Regions from separate parts of the Halobacillus shinanisalinarum genome, predicted to be linked through region 1. Evidence: riboswitches for the same ligand, from Rfam matches in the RefSeq annotation. Region 1 holds a riboswitch; each other region holds the start of a gene.
The links. Region 1 has a riboswitch for cobalamin ahead of metE (5-methyltetrahydropteroyltriglutamate--homocysteine S-methyltransferase). Riboswitches for the same ligand answer to the same signal wherever they lie in the genome.

Region 1 (2,272 bases):
TCCATTCGTAAGTGTTCTCTTCAATAAACGATTGATAATATTCATCAGACCATTCCCCTCTTCGCCATTTCAGCCGTGCCTGACGAATTTCTTTTGTTTGTGGGAGACTACCAATCGTTGTTGTCGGCAATAGCGGAAGCTCGAAATAATCTTGATGTATTTTCTGGCGACTGGAATAGTGGGTTGAACGTTTTGGTTCAATATCTTTCCATAACTCTACTTCCTTTTGAACGTCTGCTTGATTTCTACTGGAAGACTTCCATAGTAATTCAATACACCGTGTACGTTCTTCTATATTTTTTTCAATCGTATGCCTACCATCATTTAGCCCTTCTGCTAACACTGTCACTTCTTCAAGCTTTTGGTCAGCGAATGACAGCGCATTTTTTATGACAGGGTCCAAGTCCTGTTCGGTGGTTACAGTTACTGGAACATGTAACAAACTGCAAGAAGGCTGTACGATAAGTCGATCTTTTTCAACTTCCGAAAGGAGATGTTCAAGTTGTGCGTATTTTGTGTCTAAATCTTCACTCCAAATGTTTCGGCCGTTAATCACCCCGGCAGCCAGATATTTATCTCTAGGGAAACCGTGCTTCTTCAATGAATCTAGATTGGCTCCCTCATCATGGACAAAATCAAGGCCTATCCCGGCAACTGGAAGGGAAACGACCTCCTTGTAATGATCAACGGATTCAAAATACGTTTGGAGAAGGATCTTTAAACTTGAAACACCATTTTGCATAGAGTCATATACTTCTCTAAATAACTGTATATCATCTTTGGTCATCGGCGTTGTTAGGATAGGTTCGTCCACCTGCACCCATTCGGCACCAGCTCTTTCTAGCTCATGAAGAACTTGTATGTATAGGGGGACAAGTTTTTTCAGCAGATTTTTAAATTCCTCTTTCTCATAACCCTTCGCCAATTTCAAAAATGAAACAGGACCCAGTATAACCGGCTTTCCTATGATTCCGAGTTTTTCTTTAGCTTCCAAAAAGTAATGTAACAGCCGATTCTCCGTTAGTGTTGGCTGGGCATCCGATTCAATCTCAGGCACAATGTAGTGATAATTTGTGTTAAACCACTTTGTCATTTCAGATGCCACCGCTTCATCATTACCTCGAGCGATATCAAAATACAATTCTATTGGCACTTCCCCACCCTTGTGTTGAAAACGGTCAGGTATAAAACCAAACATAACTGCTGTATCAAGCACATGATCATAAAGACTAAAGTCACCAACAGGAATGAGATCAATACCGATGTCCTGTTGCTTTTGTAGATCGTTTGTACGCAAATTCTCCATTTCAGACAAAAATTCACTTTTAGTTAAGTTTTCTTTCCAAAACTGTTCTAGGGTTTTTTTCCACTCTCTCTTTTCGCCTATTCTTGGATAACCAATCGTTGAACTTAATACTTTCGTCATCTTCATTCCTCCATTTTAAGTTTTGTAGACTAATAAAAAAATCTCCCTTTTTAAGAGAGATGGTCATGCAGCATTGGCAAATTCAAACTGTGGAAACAGCCTGAACACGTTACGCTCATAACACCTCCCTATACCTCGTAGGTTTAGTGCATTGTCTCAGGCAGGTCTCCTGACTCCATGATCTTCACTCCCCTGCGCCTTCCCACCCTTTTCTAACAAAAAGATAGTGACACTTCTGCAGGTAGCTACCATTTACAGTGGCGGGACCGTGCCGGATTTTCACCGAGCTTCCCTTTTAAGTTGAATAAGTTACAACACCTGAGTAATCAACGGTATTTAGTTTTCTATGCATGTATGTGTATTGAAATAAGAAAAAGCCTCTCTATATTTAGAGAGGCTTACACATACGCACCCCTCTTATTTCCCAAAGCATTTGCTTTGCTGGAATTAGCACATTATCAACGACTAAACGCTGACAGGTTGCCGGGCATCATAGGGCCAGTCCCTCCGCCTCTCTGAATAAGAGTTTTAATTTAGTTGGTTAAAGGCATACTAGCATGAGGTGAGATAACTGTCAATGTTTTCTGACAAAGATAAAATATAGTTCGCTTTCCTTAAATGATGTCATTATATAGTAAACCCTCATCAAACTGAATAATTTTCAGTCTCTCTGTATTTTTTATGAAAATACTTTTGTACATCTCTTCTCCCTGTTCATTTTCAAAAAGGGCCACGCGTTTATGCGAGTTATCCTCCATTATTTGAATCGAATGCGTTTCTAAATTAATATGTTTTTGCCAAATAGACTTTTCTTCAAATTCTTTTAGATTCTCATGATTAGCTGAT
Region 2 (2,272 bases), 1.1 Mb from region 1:
TGTTCGATCAAGCATGCGTGCAAATCCAATAACGAAGAGCAGTGTAAGGACTGCCGTGCAGATGCTGACAATGGGGAGTGTGAAGGAGGCGAAAACCGGTAAAGAAAATCCCACAAACAGAACCAACACTGCTCCGACAGACGCACCCGAAGATACACCTAAGGTATAAGGGTCAGCTAGCGGATTTTGTAGTAGACCTTGAAAAGAAGCCCCGGCTATAGCTAGTGATGCACCCACTAAACCAGCTAATACGACGCGTGGCAAGCGAACATCCACAATAATACTGATGTTTATAGGATCAATATTTGATTGATAGGGACTTATCGTTTCTGCTATCGCCCCAATGATGACAGGAAGCGGAATAGGTACACTGCCAACAGCCACTCCTGCCAGCCATGCACCTACTAAAATGATTACGCTTCCTATATAAGCTAACGGTTTATTCATCACCGAACGTTTCCGGATAAACAGCTTCAGCCAACCGCTCTATCCCTTCAATCAAACGTGGACCCGCACGTGTAACAAGATCAGAGTGAACGTCATATACCTGTTTCTTCTCGTTTGCCGGTACTTCTTCCCAGCCTTCTCTAGAAAGCACTTTTTCTACAGGTTTCTCTGTATAATAGCCATAGGTTGTAATGATGACATCTGGCTGTAAGTTAATAATGGCCTCCTCATTCATTTTCACCCATCCTTCTTGGTTTGCAGCAGCATTCTCTGCATTGATCGCTTGGAGCATATGATGCATGAATGTACCCGTTCCAGTTGTATAAATTTCCGGAGCCGGAGACACTTCTACAAATACACTTTTAGGATCTTTGATCTCAGAGGCTTTTTCCTTAATTCCTTTAAGCTTATCCTTCATTCCAGTTACAATGCTGTCCGCTTTCTCCTGCTCATTTACCAATTTACCCACCGAGTGAATCGTTTCATAAACACCCTTAAAATCAGAGGCGTTCTTCACAACATAGACCGGAATCCCCGCATTACTAATTTGGTCAAGCGCAGCCTGAGAGTTATGAGCACTTGAACCGTGCGCAAGAACGAGATCAGGTTTTAATGATAAAACTTTCTCGGTATTAATTTGCATCCCGCCAACTCTATCAATCTCCTTGACCTGCTCAGGGTAGTTATCGTGATCTGACACCCCGACAACCTGTTCTCCTGCATCAACGGCAAACACAATTTCTGTGTTACTTGGAATCAATGAAACAATTCGTTCAGGGTCTTCTTCCAGAACCACTTCATTACCCGCAGAATCTTCTACGGTCAGAGGGTAAGTCGTTCCTTCTTGACCTTGGGTTTCTTCTGTAGTTGTATCACTCATGCTTTCCTCTGGCTGACTTGAGTTCTCATTGCTTGCACAACCTACTAGCAAACCGATCGTCATCAGAAGTATAAATATGTAATTTGATAGTCGTTTCAAGTTTATCTCTCCCATAAATTAAAAAATTTTTGAGCACAAAAAAACACATCCCGCAATGATGATGTGTACACAAAAGGATTTTGCAATGACGCTAAAGCACATACACGACAGCTTCCTTTTTTACTATACACCTCCTATCCGCGTAGGTATTGGTGAGAAAAACAGGTAGGTCTCCTGGCTTATGGTCATTGCTCCCTGCTCCTTCCCATGCTTTTCACACAGTGGAATCGTGCAGGTTGCTCGCAAATACAGTGGCGGGACCGCGTTGGATTTCAACCAACTTCCCTATTAAGTGATGAATGACATCACGCCTGTTTCTTCCCCTATTCAACTATCTACCATTCTACTAAAGATTATGAAAAAATGCTTGGTTTTTAGACTTTTTTTGTCAAATATCTTCCTTATGGTATGTAACAACATGGTTGATTACATTCATAAGGAAACGGATCAACATAATTATACAGAAAACGCTAATGAATGTGTACACCCAGGTCCACGTATAGTACTCAACTAATTCAGTATACCTTTCAAGAAGGACTTCGATTGAAAGTCAGAATAGAAGTGTAGATGGCGCATTGTAAGGCAATACGCGAATAGCTTGAGTGAAAAGTTGTTTGATAAAAGTAAATACAAACGATTGGAACAAGGATCATTTCATATAACAGACTAGAACTAAAATATTGACTGAATAGGTTGACAGGATAATCGATCATTTTTTCCTCAACAACTATAACACCTGCAACGGTAGCAATATAGGAGGTCATGAAGAAAATGATAATTTTGTCTTTCATATGTGGTTTCCGTAAACTACCATACAACAGTACCATCCCAACCCACTAATAATAT
Region 3 (2,272 bases), 1.2 Mb from region 1:
TTCATCTCGGATTACAAGAATTAGAGCTTTTAAAGGTCCATCACTTGCCTGTTACATTTGTCGGTGATTCCCAGGTTGTTATCAACCAATTAAATGGAGAATGGCCGTGTTTGGAAGAAGAATTGTCAAAATGGGCTGACAGAGTTGAAAGTAAATTGAAGCAGCTAGGCATTCATCCAGATTATGAACTTATTTCACGAAAAGGGAATCGGGAAGCGGACAGACTAGCATCACAAGCCCTAAAAGAAATTGAAATAACGAGTACAATAGAGACAAATCGTGAAGAATAATTTACTATGAAGCTTTATACAAAAAAGACCGCACTTCTGAATTCTGAAGATAGGGTGGGTATCTCATTACCCAGAAACAGTTTACTACTAGTAGGTTACTTTCAAACAATTGCCAATTTTTGAAAGTGGTGATATACTCTACATGAAACTAAATACGATGTAAAAACAGGTGCGGATAAAGAACTTATTTATCTGCTTAAAAGGGAAGTTCGGTTAGATTCCGACGCTGTCCCGCAACTGTATTTGGGAGCGATTCGAAAAAACCACTGTTTTCATGGAACATGGAAATGGGAAGGTTCGAGGAGCGATGACCTTAAGCCAGGAGACCTGCCTGTTTTTAGCAAACATCAATACCTACGAGGATAGGGGGTGTTAAGGGCGACAAAAGGAAGCATGCTTTTTCAATGTGGATAAGCATGTCTATTTTAGTAATCTTTCGTGACTTAACAACTTCTATCGGGAAGTTGTTTTTTTATTGCCGTTTTTTCAGCCGCATGATATTCAGATGGGAGTGTAAGAATGGAAGATCTAAAAGTTCATTCGAGGAATTTTATGCCCTATGAAATGGGAAAGGGTGTGTTTACACCCGAAGATTTCATGGACGAGGAAGATTTGATATCGAAAACAACAGAAATGTTTGTGAAACAAGAAATTGCCCCTCAATTGGAGTCTATTGAAAAGCATGATTATAAAGTTGCCTGCCAGCTGTTTGAAAAAGCTGGAGAACTAGGTCTGCTTGGTATTGAAGTGCCGGAGTCCTATGGCGGTCTTTCTTTAAATAAAAAACTCTCTGGACTTGTGGCGGAAAAGATGGGGTATGGGGGCTCATTCAGCGTTTCGTTTAACATTCATGTTGGAGTAGGCACTTTGCCCTACATTTATTTTGGTACAGAAGAACAAAAACAGAAGTACTTACCCAAATTAGCTGCTGGGGAATGGATTGGCGCCTATGCCCTGACGGAGCCGGGTGCTGGTTCGGATGCTTTAAATGCACGTACCAGTGCGATATGGAAGGATGAAGAATCAGCCTGGGTGTTGAATGGAGAAAAGCAATGGATTACAAATGCTCATGTGGCGAATGTCTATGTTGTCTTCGCTAAAACCAAGGAAGGAATGACCGCCTTTATCGTCGAACGATCGTTTGATGGCGTATCCATTGGGTTGGAAGAAAAGAAGATGGGAATCAAAGGGTCTTCCACAGCAACTTTGATTCTTGAGGATGTATCCGTGCCTAAAGAAAATGTATTGGGGGACGTAGGGAAAGGGCATCGGATTGCCTTAAACATTTTAAACATGGCCCGCCTAAAGCTTGCCTTTTCAAATATTGGATCCGCAAAACAATCGCTTGAGTTGACTACTCAATACTCAAAAGAACGGAAACAGTTTAATCGATCGTTACTTGACTTTACGATGATTCAAGAGAAGATTGCCAACATGGCCGTTTCTATTTACGGAGCTGAGAGTGCTGCCTATCGAACAGCTGGTTTTTTAGATGACGCCATGGAAGACCGCGACGAGAATAATGATAGTAACGGGAAAAATTCAGGGTATGCCATGGAATGTGCCATGAACAAAGTATATAGCTCAGAAGTGTTAGACAACATTGTTGACGAAGCTGTACAAATTCACGGTGGTTATGGATATATGGAAGAATATCAAGTCGAGCGGCTTTATCGTGATGCCAGGATCAGCCGGATATTTGAAGGAACAAATGAGATTAATCGTCTAACGATTTCAAAAATCTTAATTAAAAAATTTAATTCATCACAAGTGACTACGATGGACACAGCAAATGAGATCCATAAGGACAAGAATCGACAGTACATTCAACTGTCTAAGCACTTGTTAACTCGATCTTTGAAAGCGCTTACGGAAACGTGCTTAAAAATGGAAGATGAACAAGAATATATGCGTTTATTAGCGGATATGGTAAGTGACCTCTATGTAATGGAATCTTCGTTTTTACGTACGGAGAAGGCTAT

Region 2: it holds a riboswitch for cobalamin, as region 1 does, so the genes downstream of both, MUO14_RS11020 (ABC transporter substrate-binding protein) here and metE (5-methyltetrahydropteroyltriglutamate--homocysteine S-methyltransferase) in region 1, are expected to answer to the same signal.
Region 3: it holds a riboswitch for cobalamin, as region 1 does, so the genes downstream of both, MUO14_RS22615 (acyl-CoA dehydrogenase family protein) here and metE (5-methyltetrahydropteroyltriglutamate--homocysteine S-methyltransferase) in region 1, are expected to answer to the same signal.

What each region holds. Positions count from the first base shown of each region.
Region 1 covers NZ_CP095074.1:3,346,931-3,349,202, reverse strand. Annotated here, with positions in the region: gene metE (5-methyltetrahydropteroyltriglutamate--homocysteine S-methyltransferase) at 1-1,426, opposite strand, end outside; cobalamin riboswitch at 1,569-1,763, opposite strand; SAM riboswitch class I at 1,841-1,952, opposite strand; gene MUO14_RS16610 (hypothetical protein) at 2,041-2,272, opposite strand, start outside.
Region 2 covers NZ_CP095074.1:2,241,531-2,243,802, forward strand. Annotated here, with positions in the region: gene MUO14_RS11015 (FecCD family ABC transporter permease) at 1-447, opposite strand, end outside; gene MUO14_RS11020 (ABC transporter substrate-binding protein) at 440-1,426, opposite strand; cobalamin riboswitch at 1,574-1,756, opposite strand; gene MUO14_RS11025 (CBO0543 family protein) at 1,954-2,217, opposite strand.
Region 3 covers NZ_CP095074.1:4,558,910-4,561,181, forward strand. Annotated here, with positions in the region: gene MUO14_RS22610 (ribonuclease H family protein) at 1-290, shown strand, start outside; cobalamin riboswitch at 441-639, shown strand; gene MUO14_RS22615 (acyl-CoA dehydrogenase family protein) at 810-2,272, shown strand, end outside.